DNA from 3 places in the Peribacillus frigoritolerans genome. Region 1 is predicted to be linked to each of the others. Evidence: predicted binding sites of a transcription regulator. Region 1 holds the regulator's gene; each other region holds the start of a gene.
What was found. Region 1 encodes CtsR, which represses protease genes until heat stress. Its sites were predicted from a motif close to ATGGTCAATAAAGGTCAAACA; they were not measured.
Positions count from the first base shown of each region.

Region 2: the regulator CtsR is predicted to act here: its motif matches at 2,420-2,440, upstream of clpP (ATP-dependent Clp endopeptidase proteolytic subunit ClpP).
Region 3: the regulator CtsR is predicted to act here: its motif matches at 2,898-2,918, upstream of clpB (ATP-dependent chaperone ClpB).

Region 1 is NZ_CP158190.1:100,425-104,714, forward strand. It holds rRNA gene ABOA58_RS00535 (23S ribosomal RNA) at 1-1,218, shown strand, start outside; rRNA gene rrf (5S ribosomal RNA) at 1,283-1,398, shown strand; gene ABOA58_RS00545 (CtsR family transcriptional regulator) at 1,745-2,206, shown strand; gene ABOA58_RS00550 (UvrB/UvrC motif-containing protein) at 2,228-2,779, shown strand; gene ABOA58_RS00555 (protein arginine kinase) at 2,776-3,852, shown strand; gene clpC (ATP-dependent protease ATP-binding subunit ClpC) at 3,983-4,290, shown strand, end outside.
Region 2 is NZ_CP158190.1:5,191,724-5,196,013, reverse strand. It holds gene ABOA58_RS25740 (gluconeogenesis factor YvcK family protein) at 1-353, shown strand, start outside; gene whiA (DNA-binding protein WhiA) at 421-1,374, shown strand; gene ABOA58_RS25730 (HPr family phosphocarrier protein) at 1,395-1,652, shown strand; gene clpP (ATP-dependent Clp endopeptidase proteolytic subunit ClpP) at 1,749-2,357, opposite strand; tRNA gene ABOA58_RS25720 (tRNA-Arg) at 2,647-2,718, shown strand; gene rpoN (RNA polymerase factor sigma-54) at 3,036-4,290, shown strand, end outside.
Region 3 is NZ_CP158190.1:1,381,370-1,385,659, reverse strand. It holds gene ABOA58_RS06830 (YjzD family protein) at 1-182, shown strand, start outside; gene clpB (ATP-dependent chaperone ClpB) at 265-2,853, opposite strand; gene ABOA58_RS06820 (FAD-dependent monooxygenase) at 3,201-4,290, opposite strand, start outside.

The sequences.
Region 1 (4,290 bases):
GGAACTCGGCAAAATGACCCCGTAACTTCGGGAGAAGGGGTGCTTTTTAGGGTGAATAGCCCAGAAAAGCCGCAGTGAATAGGCCCAGGCGACTGTTTAGCAAAAACACAGGTCTCTGCGAAGCCGCAAGGCGAAGTATAGGGGCTGACACCTGCCCGGTGCTGGAAGGTTAAGGGGAGAGGTTAGCGCAAGCGAAGCTTTGAACCGAAGCCCCAGTAAACGGCGGCCGTAACTATAACGGTCCTAAGGTAGCGAAATTCCTTGTCGGGTAAGTTCCGACCCGCACGAAAGGTGTAACGATCTGGGCACTGTCTCAACGAGAGACTCGGTGAAATTATAGTACCTGTGAAGATGCAGGTTACCCGCGACAGGACGGAAAGACCCCGTGGAGCTTTACTGCAGCCTGATATTGAATTTTGGTACAGCTTGTACAGGATAGGTAGGAGCCTGAGAAGCCGGAGCGCCAGCTTCGGTGGAGGCGTTGGTGGGATACTACCCTGGCTGTATTGAAATTCTAACCCGCGCCCCTTATCGGGGTGGGAGACAGTGTCAGGTGGGCAGTTTGACTGGGGCGGTCGCCTCCTAAAGAGTAACGGAGGCGCCCAAAGGTTCCCTCAGAATGGTTGGAAATCATTCGTAGAGTGTAAAGGCACAAGGGAGCTTGACTGCGAGACCTACAAGTCGAGCAGGGACGAAAGTCGGGCTTAGTGATCCGGTGGTTCCGCATGGAAGGGCCATCGCTCAACGGATAAAAGCTACCCCGGGGATAACAGGCTTATCTCCCCCAAGAGTCCACATCGACGGGGAGGTTTGGCACCTCGATGTCGGCTCATCGCATCCTGGGGCTGTAGTCGGTCCCAAGGGTTGGGCTGTTCGCCCATTAAAGCGGTACGCGAGCTGGGTTCAGAACGTCGTGAGACAGTTCGGTCCCTATCCGTCGCGGGCGCAGGAAATTTGAGAGGAGCTGTCCTTAGTACGAGAGGACCGGGATGGACGCACCGCTGGTGTACCAGTTGTCTTGCCAAAGGCATAGCTGGGTAGCTACGTGCGGACGGGATAAGTGCTGAAAGCATCTAAGCATGAAGCCCCCCTCAAGATGAGATTTCCCATGGCGCAAGCTAGTAAGATCCCTGAAAGATGATCAGGTTGATAGGTCAGAGGTGGAAGCATGGTGACATGTGGAGCTGACTGATACTAATAGATCGAGGACTTAACCAACGCTTTTTAAAAAATGAAATACCTTCTTATTATCTAGTTTTGAAGGAACAACGTTCCTTTTATGTTTGGTGGCGATAGCGAAGAGGTCACACCCGTTCCCATTCCGAACACGGCAGTTAAGCTCTTCAGCGCCGATGGTAGTTGGGGGTTTCCCCCTGTGAGAGTAGGACGCCGCCAAGCCATTTATTAAGATCAGCCATCCAGCTGGTCTTTTTTGATGTTCGTAATTAAAAAAGTTTTTTATTTCAGGGACAGCATGGGCTGGCCTTATTTTTGGTGAGCTGAGAATTGGGCAGAATTTAAGTTGTGAAACCTTAAGGAGAAGGAAAAAATAGCAGGTTTTGCATTTATCTTTTTAGGGTATTAATGTAAGATATTTCAACTTTAATGTTCAATGGGGTATGTAACTACATATAATTTGGAGAAAATGGATATTACAGAAAGAAAGTGCGTTTAAGTTGCAAAATGCATTTTTCCTTGTATAATAATAGTCAAATATAGTCAAAGTCAGAATGGAGGAGGCTGAGTGAGAAACATATCTGATGTTATCGAAACTTATTTGAAGCAAGTACTTGAAATAAGTCAAAAAGATATCTTGGAGATTAAAAGAAGTGAAATAGCAGATAAATTTCAGTGTGTTCCTTCTCAAATCAATTACGTAATCAATACCAGGTTTACCATCGAGAGAGGTTATGTTGTAGAGAGTAAGCGTGGGGGCGGCGGTTATATACGCATCATGAAGGTGGAATCACAGGATTCCGTGCAACTTATCAACCAATTATTATCGCTTATTGGTTCCAGGGTAACTCAATCGATGGCTGAAGGAGTAATTTCACGGCTGATGAATGAAGACGTCATTAATGAAAGAGAAGCAAAGATAATGATGAGCGTCATAGATAGATCGGTGATTTATATCGACCTACCTGACCGCGATGAACTTAGGGCTAGAATTTTAACTGCGATGCTTACGACTTTAAAATATAAATGAAACTGGCAGAGGTGATGAACGTTGATTTGCCAAGAATGTCATCAAAGGCCTGCTACCCTGCACTTCACCAAAATCATCAATGGAAAAAAGACTGAAGTCATGATTTGTGAGAAATGTGCTCAGGAAAAAGGCGAAATATTCATGGATGCAGGCGGACCTGGTTTTTCAATAAATAATTTATTAGCAGGATTGTTGAATATGGAGTCGAATATTCAACAGACGAAGGCAAATGCATTTCCTAAAACGGAAGAGAGGCGTTGTCCGCATTGTCATCGATCTTATAAAGAATTTGTCCATATTGGCAAGTTTGGCTGTGCCGAATGTTATAAAACGTTCAATGAACAGTTAAATCCCATTTTAAAGAGAGTTCATAGCGGAAATACAGCACATATAGGGAAAATTCCAAAAAGGATCGGTGGCACCATCTATCTTCGAAAGCAAATTTCAGATTTGAAAGAAGTTTTAAAGGCCCACATTGATCAAGAGGAATTCGAGAAAGCGGCAGAGGTAAGAGATAAGGTACGTTCCCTTGAAAAAAGGTATGAAGCCCAAGAGGGAGGCGAGGAATTATGAGCTTGGAAAAGTTTGTAGAAAACGCTTTGAGTTCCTGGATGAGTGCCGAAGGGCCGGAAATTGATATTGTATTGAGTTCGCGGATTCGGCTGGCCAGGAATTTCAAAGACTTTACCTTCCCAACCTCCTTTTCTAACGAAGAAGCTAAAAAAATAATTGAATTGGTCAAAAAAAGAAGTGAAGAGGAAGTGACTCCAGAGATTGGGAAACTGGAACTTTTAGAGATTGACCAATTGCAGCCACTGGAAAAGCGCGTTCTCGTTGAAAAACATTTAATCAGTCCTCATTTAGTCGAAGATTCAGCGAAAAGCGCATGTCTCCTTTCGGAAAATGAAGAAATAAGCATCATGATAAATGAAGAGGATCATCTCCGTATTCAATGTTTAATGTCGGGATTGCAGCTGAAGGAAACCTTAAAGATTGCAAATGTTCTTGACGATTGGATTGAAGAATCCATAGACTATGCATATGATGAAGAAAGAGGATACCTAACTAGTTGTCCGACTAATGTGGGAACAGGATTAAGGGCTTCAGTCATGATGCATCTTCCCGGCCTGGTCCTTACACAGCAGATGAATAATATCATACCGGCTATCAACCAATTGGGGTTGGTGGTTCGAGGGATTTATGGAGAGGGCAGTCAAGGTTTAGGGAATATTTTTCAAATCTCAAATCAAATTACTCTTGGAAAGTCGGAAAGGGATATCGTTGAAGACCTAAAAAGTGTAGTGCAACAAATCATAGCCCAGGAACGGTCAGCGAGGGATGCATTAGCGAGGACTTCCCACATACAATTAGAAGATAGAATTTTCCGCTCATATGGAATTTTGTCCAATGCTCGAATCATCGAGACCAAGGAGGCAGCTACCTGTATCTCCGACGTTAGGTTAGGGATAGATCTTGGGTATATAAAAAATATTTCCAAAAGCATTTTAAATGAGTTGATGATTTTGACGCAGTCGGGATTTTTACAAAAGTACGCAGGCGGCCCTTTAAGAACCCATGAAAGGGATATTCGTAGAGCAGCACTCATCCGGGAACGCTTGAATTTCACGGAATCTTCCTCCACTTAGAGGTCATTGACCTCTTTAGGGAGTATCAAATTTCATGTAATAGATATGGAGCAAGAATAAGCTTCTGCCATTACTTAGAGAATTGCCAGCAACTTTATTCAAAACGAAAATTCTTAAGGAGGAATTCCCTATGATGTTTGGTCGTTTTACTGAAAGAGCCCAGAAAGTATTAGCATTAGCCCAAGAAGAGGCAATCCGTTTAGGTCATAATAATATTGGCACGGAACATATTTTACTGGGTCTTGTCCGAGAAGGTGATGGTATTGCAGCCAAAGCGTTATATGCTCTTGGATTGGGTCCGGAAAAGATTCAGAAAGAAGTGGAAAATTTAATTGGCCGTGGACAGGATACGGCTCAAACGATACATTATACCCCGAGAGCCAAGAAAGTCATTGAACTTTCCATGGATGAGGCAAGAAAATTAGGTCACTCATATGT
Region 2 (4,290 bases), 510 kb from region 1:
CGAAGGCGAAGAAGGTGTACATTTGCAATTTGATGACACAAGCCGGAGAGACGCTGGATTATAGCGCGAGCGATCATATAAAAGCGATATATGACCATATGGGAAATGCATATATTGACAGGATACTTGTTAATAATGAGGAAATACCAACCGAAATTCAGCAACGCTATCAAGCTGAATATGCTAAACCGGTCATGTATGATGTGGAAAGCTTAAAAATGATGGGGCTTGAAATCATACAAGAACGCATTTTTAGCTATGAAGGGAATGTAATACGCCATGACACGAAAAAAGTGGCGGATTTGCTCTATAATATGCTTGTAAATGAAACAAAAAGCCACATTGCACCGTAGATATAAGCGGGAACGGTTTTTTGATTGATAAAAATAGATTACCTGCGTTCGATTGGGGGTGAAATGGATGTCTTTTGCTTCAGAAACGAAAAAAGAGCTTACTACATTAGAGGGAAAGGATTGCTGCGGTAAAGCGGAATTGTGTGCGCTTATCCGGATGAACGGATCCCTTTCATTTTCTAATCGGAAGCTTGTTGTGGATATTCAAACTGAGAATGCTGCGATTGCCAGAAGGATCTATACGCTGCTGAAAAAAAGTTATGAGGTCCAGGTCGAGCTGTTGGTCCGTAAAAAGATGAAGCTTAAAAAGAATAATGTATATATTGTCAGGATGTCATCCGGAGGGCAGCGGGTTTTAACCGATTTGGAAATTTTAGGCGATGGCTTTGAAATTCTCCATGCTATATCCGATACTATTGTTGGGAAGAAATGCTGTAAGCGTTCTTACCTAAGAGGTGCATTTCTTGCGGGGGGTTCGGTGAATAATCCAGAAACGTCTTCCTATCACCTTGAAATTTTCTCACTTTATAAAGAGCACAATGATGCCCTTTGTGAGCTAATGAATAAGTTTGGCTTGAAGGCCAAGACGCTTGAACGCAAGAAAGGGTACATCATTTATTTGAAAGAGGCCGAAAAGATTGCCGAGTTTTTAAGTATAGTTGGCGCCCATTCAGCTTTATTAAGGTTCGAAGATGTACGGATTGTCCGTGATATGCGTAATTCAGTGAATCGGCTTGTGAATTGTGAAACAGCCAATTTGAACAAAACGATCGGGGCCTCATTACGCCAGGTTGAAAATATCCATTATATCGAGGATACGGTGGGATTAGGCATTTTACCGGATAAGCTTCGGGAAATTGCGGAGCTTAGGATAGCGTTTCAGGATATAACCTTAAAGGAACTAGGGGAAATGGTTTCTGGGGGGACCATCAGTAAATCCGGGATTAATCACCGATTGCGAAAGATTGATGAAATAGCTGACAGGCTCCGTGGGGGAGAGGCTATTGCTGCGAAAAAATAAAGCTAACAGGGGAGATCAAGATGGTGGAAAAGCAAGTTGAGGTAAAATTGAAAACGGGTTTGCAGGCGCGGCCGGCGGCTCTTTTTGTACAAGAAGCTAACCGCTTTCATTCAGATGTTTTTCTTGAAAAAGAAGGAAAGAAAGTGAACGCAAAAAGTATAATGGGATTAATGAGCCTTGCCATCAGTTCTGGCGTGACCGTGAAGTTAATCGTCGAAGGACGCGATGAAAAAGAAGCGTTAGAGGCATTGGAAGAGTTCGTTCAGCAAGAGGGTTAAAAGAAAAGGATGCTTAAAAGAGCATCCTTTTTTTGTATTATGTAAAAAAGCTCCGGAAGTCGCTAAAGGCGTTCTCCGGAGCCGGTTGTTGCATGATTATTTAGAGTCTTTTTTATCATCAAGGATGCTGCGCGTGATGACTTTGTCGATCAAGCCATATTCAAGGGCTCTTTCGGAAGTCATGAAGTTATCACGTTCCGTATCTCTTTGAAGGACTTCAATAGGTTGACCAGTACGTTCTGCCAAGATTTGGTTCAGTTTATCTTTCAAGTGAAGGATACGGCGGGCAGCAATTTCAATTTCTGTAGCTTGACCTTGAGCTCCTCCAAGTGGTTGGTGAATCATGACTTCACTGTTTGGCAACGCATAACGTTTGCCTTTTTCGCCTGCGGCCAATAGGAAAGCACCCATGGAAGCGGCCATACCGATGCATACTGTGGATACATTAGGTTTGATATATTGCATAGTATCGTAAATGGCCATACCGGAAGTGATGCTTCCACCAGGGCTGTTGATGTATAGAGTGATATCTTTTTCAGGATTTTCCGCTTCTAAAAATAGTAATTGAGCAACAATGGAGTTGGAAACATTATCGTCAATTGCACTTCCTAGCATAATGATCCGGTCTTTTAATAAACGGGAATAAATATCGTAGGCACGCTCCCCACGACTTGTTTGTTCGATAACTGTAGGAATTAAATTCATGTTCATTTCCTCCTTCGATTAAGAGAATCATTTAAATTCTTTATGTATGTATGATACACTTTTTGGTCAATTTAGGTCAAACAAAACAAACCCTATAATGGATAATTTGTTCGACAATTTTCTGGCTATGGCTCCTTCCTGATAGATTACTTTATATATTATGCCGCACAGGGATGAATTTCCACATTACCCATAATACCCAAAAGAAGAAGTTTTAAACCTGATAACCCTTGCAAAGGAGGGGATTCTATCATATAATGAAGTCTGTTGAAAAAATATTTTCTAATACGCCCTCGTAGTGCAACGGATAGAACGCAAGCCTCCGAAGCTTGAAATGCAGGTTCGATTCCTGCCGAGGGCATTACCAATCTTCTGCTTAATAAAGCGGGGGATTTTTTATTGGTCAATTTTAAGAGTGTTCCTAAGATTTTTGGTGAATTTACTCGTTTTCTGTAATATTTCATCGAATTCTGGAATGTCAGTCCTGTCTTGAAAATATTCGCCCACACTATTAAAAAATGGTGATTTTTCAATAAAAGTAGTTGTTAAATTTGCATTTCTAACATATAGTATTTAAAAACAAATAAACTATTCAGAAAAAAACGTAAGCGTTTTCATGGGTTTTTGTGTAGAATTTTCTCCTGATAATGTAAAATGGAGTGGGGGAGGGGTGAATCGATGAGTATGAATATGAAAGCGGGACTTTTTCAACAGCAAACATTAAAGATGGCAATGACCCAGGAGCTTATGCAAGCTATTACATTGCTGCAATACTCCTCGCAGGAGCTATCGGCTTTTTTAGAAAATAAAATGGTGGAGAATCCATTACTGTCCATAGATCAGCCAACATCGGCTTTATTTCAGCCAACTTTTGACCGGAAAAAGGGGAAACGGACTCTTAAGAATACGTATGATGCCAACTATTGGATTGAACAGATAAGTGAAGATACTATATCGCTTGAACAGCATATCATGTCCCAGGTGAATCACCAGCAGCTTACCGGTGAGCAGCAGAAGGCATTGCTGCTATTAATTCATAACCTTGATGAAAACGGTTACTTGAGGACTGAGCTGGATGATATATGTATCCCAGGTATATCTCCGATCGTTTTGGAAGAAAGCCTCTCAATTTTACAGGAACTCGAGCCGCATGGAATTGGAGCTAGAAATCTTCAAGAGTGCCTGTTGCTTCAAGTGCAAGCAGAAGGAATGAATCTGCTTGCAGAATCGATCATAGAAAACCATTTCCTCGATTTTGCGGAAAAGCGCTGGAAAGACCTAAGTAAGAAAATCGGTGTTACAATGAAGGAGATTCAAGAAGTATTTGATTATGTCCAGACATTGAACCCGCGACCGGCTTCACTCTTTTTTCAGGAGAAACCTTCTTATATAGTGCCGGATGTGGTCGTGGAAGTTCGTGATGGCATGCTGCTTGTCGGGAATTATGATGGTAACACACCTAATCTTAATGTGGATAAAGGGTATTTAAACCGTATGAAGAGCCATAAGGATCAGGGGGTTCAACGGTTTATCCAGGATAAGTGGCAGGAATACCAATGGATTTCCAGAGGGATCCAACAGAGGAAAGAAACTATATTGAAGGTCATTCAGTGCATCGTCGATAAACAGCCGGCGTGCTTTCATCATGGCCTGAACTATTTGAAACCGATGACGATGAAGGAAATCGCCGACGAACTTGGTATACATGAGTCCACAGTAAGCCGGGCGGTCAAAGGGAAATACGTGCAGACACCATTTGGCACGATAGAGATGCGGATATTTTTCACTACTTCTTTACAGTCGGTCGGCCTTGATGAGGATATGTCGGGCATGCAGGCAAAAAAGAGCCTGCAGGCAGCCATCAATGGGGAAAATAAACAAAAGCCGCTTTCGGATCAAGACCTGGCAGAACGGTTGAAAGAGGAGCATGGAA
Region 3 (4,290 bases), 1.3 Mb from region 1:
CTTGGACAATTTTTTGGACATTCTTATTAGTGCATATGACTGTATATGTTGTTTCTTCCATGATCGGAGTTTCATACGATGCTGCGCAGGGAACGATTTTAGGATTAGCTGCTGCTATCCTGATTTGCATCATCCCGGCTATCTTGCCTGCTGGGCCAGCTAAAGACTCTCATCAACATTAAGAAGCAAAAGAGGACATCCTTTATAGGATGTCCTTTTTGTTATACCGTACTTTGCTTACGGGTAAACTACATTTCAACGTTTTTATATGAGAACCAATTCATCATGATCATAATCAATCGTTATTCCTTCTTTAATCTCAACAGTCCCGGCAATGATTTTACGGGCGATTTTCGTTTCCAGATGCTTTTGGATGAATCGCTTCAGCGGTCTTGCCCCATATACCGGATCATATCCTTGTTCCGCAATGAATTCCTTAGCCGCTTCAGTAACATTCAGGACTATATTTTGTTCAGTTAACCTTACTTGTAATTGATGAACCATTTTATCTACGATTTCCACGATTTCTTGTTTCGTCAGAGGTTTGAATAAAACAATGTCATCAACGCGATTCAAAAATTCCGGACGGAAATGCCCTCTTAACTCTTTAAAGACCTGATCTTTTATTTCTTCTTCAATGCCGCCATCCACCCGGTTGGACTGCAATAAGAAATGGGATCCGATATTGGAAGTCATGATGATCACCGTATTTTTACAGTTGATTGTTCTTCCTTGGGAGTCTGTTATCCTTCCATCATCCAGCATTTGCAGCAAAATATTGAAGACTTCCGGATGCGCCTTTTCAATTTCATCCAATAATATGACTGAATATGGGTTTCTCCTAACAGCCTCCGTAAGTTGGCCGCCTTCCTCAAATCCAACATATCCAGGAGGTGCACCAACAAGGCGGGACACGGAATGTTTCTCCATATATTCCGACATATCGATTCGAATCATATGTTCCTCACTATCGAATAACGTTTCTGCCAAAGCTTTTACCAATTCGGTTTTACCTACACCCGTTGGCCCAAGAAAAATGAATGAACCGATTGGTCTGTTTGGATCTTTAATTCCAGCCCTTGCCCTTAAAACAGCATCGGATACGAGTTCCACCGCTTCTCCTTGACCTATTACGCGTTCATGCAGGATATCAGATAGGCGAAGCAGCTTCTCCCTTTCACTTTCCACCAGCTTACTAATCGGAATCCCCGTCCACCTTGCAACAATCGAGGCAATTTCCTCCTCCGTCACTTCCTGGCGAAGCAATCGCGATTCCTGTTTTTCCTTTTCCAATTCGTCTTCCATTGCGTCCAATTCTTTTTGAAGCTGCGGAATCCTTCCATGCCGAAGTTCAGCTGCCCGGTTAAGGTCATAGTCATTCTCTGCCTGTTCCAGTTCATGTCGCAGTTTCTCAAGCTCTTCACGTTGATCCTGCACCTTTTGAAGCGCTGATTTCTCCATTTGCCACTTCGATTTCATGCTATTAGCTTGATCCTGAAGTTCTGATAGTTCTTTTTGAAGCACTTCCAGCCTTGCTCTGCTTTGAGGGTCCTCCTCATTCTTCAAGGCCGCCTCTTCAATTTCAAGTTGCATGACTTTTCTCGTGATTTCATCCAACTCGGATGGCATTGAGTCGATTTCCATTCGGATCATCGCACATGCTTCATCCACAAGATCTATCGCTTTATCAGGTAAAAACCGCTCCGTTATATATCGGTTCGAAAGGACAGAGGCCGCAACGATCGCCCGATCGTGTATCCTGACGCCATGGTGAATTTCAAACCTTTCCTTTAATCCCCGCAAAATTGAAATAGTATCTTCAACATCCGGTTCGGGAACCAGAACCTGTTGGAAACGGCGTTCCAGAGCCGGATCCTTTTCAATATATTGCCGATATTCATCAAGGGTCGTTGCACCGATACAATGCAGCTCACCGCGCGCAAGCATCGGCTTTAACATATTTCCGGCATCAAGTGCGCCATCCGTTCTTCCTGCACCGACAATTGTGTGCAATTCATCAATGAATAATAGAATTTTACCGTCACTCTTCTTGATCTCATTCAAGACCGCTTTTAGGCGTTCCTCAAATTCACCGCGGAATTTGGCGCCAGCGACAAGCGCACTCATATCCAGTGAAAAAACGGTCTTGTCCTTTAATCCCTCAGGCACATCCTTCCTGACGATCCTTTGTGCCAGCCCCTCGACGATGGCTGTTTTACCTACTCCGGGTTCTCCTATCAATACAGGATTATTTTTCGTTTTACGTGAAAGGATCCGTATAACGTTACGGATTTCCGTATCACGGCCGATTACGGGATCGACCTTCCCCGATTTAACCTCAGCAACAAGATCTCTGCCGTATTTTTTCAGTACTTCATAAGTGCTTTCAGGATTTTGACTAGTCACTCGCTGATTCCCCCTTATATCGTTTATAACCTGTTTTGCTTTATCATAATCAATTCCATATGATGAAAAAAGCCTGTTCACATTCGTTTTATTGACTTGCAGCGACGCAAGCAGTATATGTTCGACAGATAAGTATTCATCCTCCCACATCTGCATTTCCTTTTCGGCAGCCGTCAACATTTGCTGCAGGGAGGATGACATGTAAACCTGGGAAACACTCCCGCTCACTTCCGGTAATCGATCCAGTTCCTTATTTAGCTCTATATCAAATAGATTCATCGGTTTACCAGATTCAGATAAAATCCTGATTAATAAACTTTCATCCTGTTCCATTAAGGCCTTTAATAAATGAAGCTCCGTCAGCTCGGGATTCCCTCTATCTTTGGCTAGTTCCTGGCCGCCGATGAACGCCTGTTGGGTTCTCTCCGTCATTTTATTAATATCCATCTTAAAACCTCCCATTCATCTCTATCATGAACGAATTCCCACTCGATTTGACCAAATTTGACCTTTATATTTTCATTATACTTCTAATTTTCCCCATGTAAAGGAAAGTTATATAAAATGCAGGAGGTATGGACGATAAACGACAAAAGCCTTTCTTCATATAGAAGAAAGGCTTTTGCCGTTTGTACAATTTGGTTGATTTCCTCTCCAGGCACTCGCTTTCCGCGGGAGGTCCGCCCTCGGCGTCTTTACGCCTGCGGGGTCTCGCTTTTCTAAGCAGGAGTCTCGTACACCCGCTCCAATCAACTTTGTTTTAACTTTTAGATGCATAGATGAAACAAAACGAATTATGCTTTCACGGCCGTTTTATTATAACCATGAAATTCATCGACGAATTGGAAATCCTTATCCGTCCGACCTGCAAGGATCGTATCTCGTAGCAGAATGCCTGCATCGGTCGTATTGTGGATGATTTCCCCCCACATTCTTGCGCTCGATTGAACATTAGCCGTGCGCGGTATGCGTTCCTCTTGATATTCCAAAAATGCCTGTTCAATGTCATTTCCATGCTTATGAAGCATATCCGACAAATAAGCTGCATCTTCTAAAGCCTGGCAAGCTCCTTGTGCCAAGTATTGAAGCATCGGATGTGCCGCATCTCCCATAAGCGTAATTCTTCCTTTTGTCCAATTATCGATTGGTAGTCGGTCATACATTGGCCAGCGGCGTTGCCTTTGGATGAATGAAATCGCATTCTGAACAAGCTCACAAGTTCCGGCAAACACACGGTCCATTTCTTCCGGGGTTCCCCATTGATCTGTTTTTTCGTTTTCTTCCGTATATTGAGAACTTTTGAAGACAACTACTTGGTTGTATAGTTCTCCCCTTCTAACCGGATATTGAACAAGATGAAGGTCTGGCCCAATCCACATATAAACATCATCTAAATCTCCATGGCTCGTAACCTCTTCCATCGGGATCGCTCCCCTGTATGCAACATATTGAGAGCAGACCGGCTGATCTTCCACAAAAAGTTTCCGTGCCTTGGACCATAATCCATCGGCTCCAATGACAGCAGTTCCTGAATGTTGGGACCCGTTGGCAGAAGTAACCGTCACTTCACCTTCATTTTCTACTGTCTCAATAATGGTTTGATTCGTAACCAGTTCGATATACGGGTTCTTTTCACATGCTTCAGCCAGTACTTTATGCAAATCTGAACGATGCAAAACAACATATGGAGCTCCATATCTTTCTTTGTAAACATCACCTAAATCCAAAGCGGAAAGCTCTTTTCCGGAAAAGGCATCCATCAGCACCAATCTTTTTGGAAATACTGCAATTTCATTGATTTTATCCATGACGCCTAAACGCTGCAAGACGTTGGTGGCATTTGCTGCAAGCTGAATCCCTGCACCGATTTCGCCAAACTCGGGA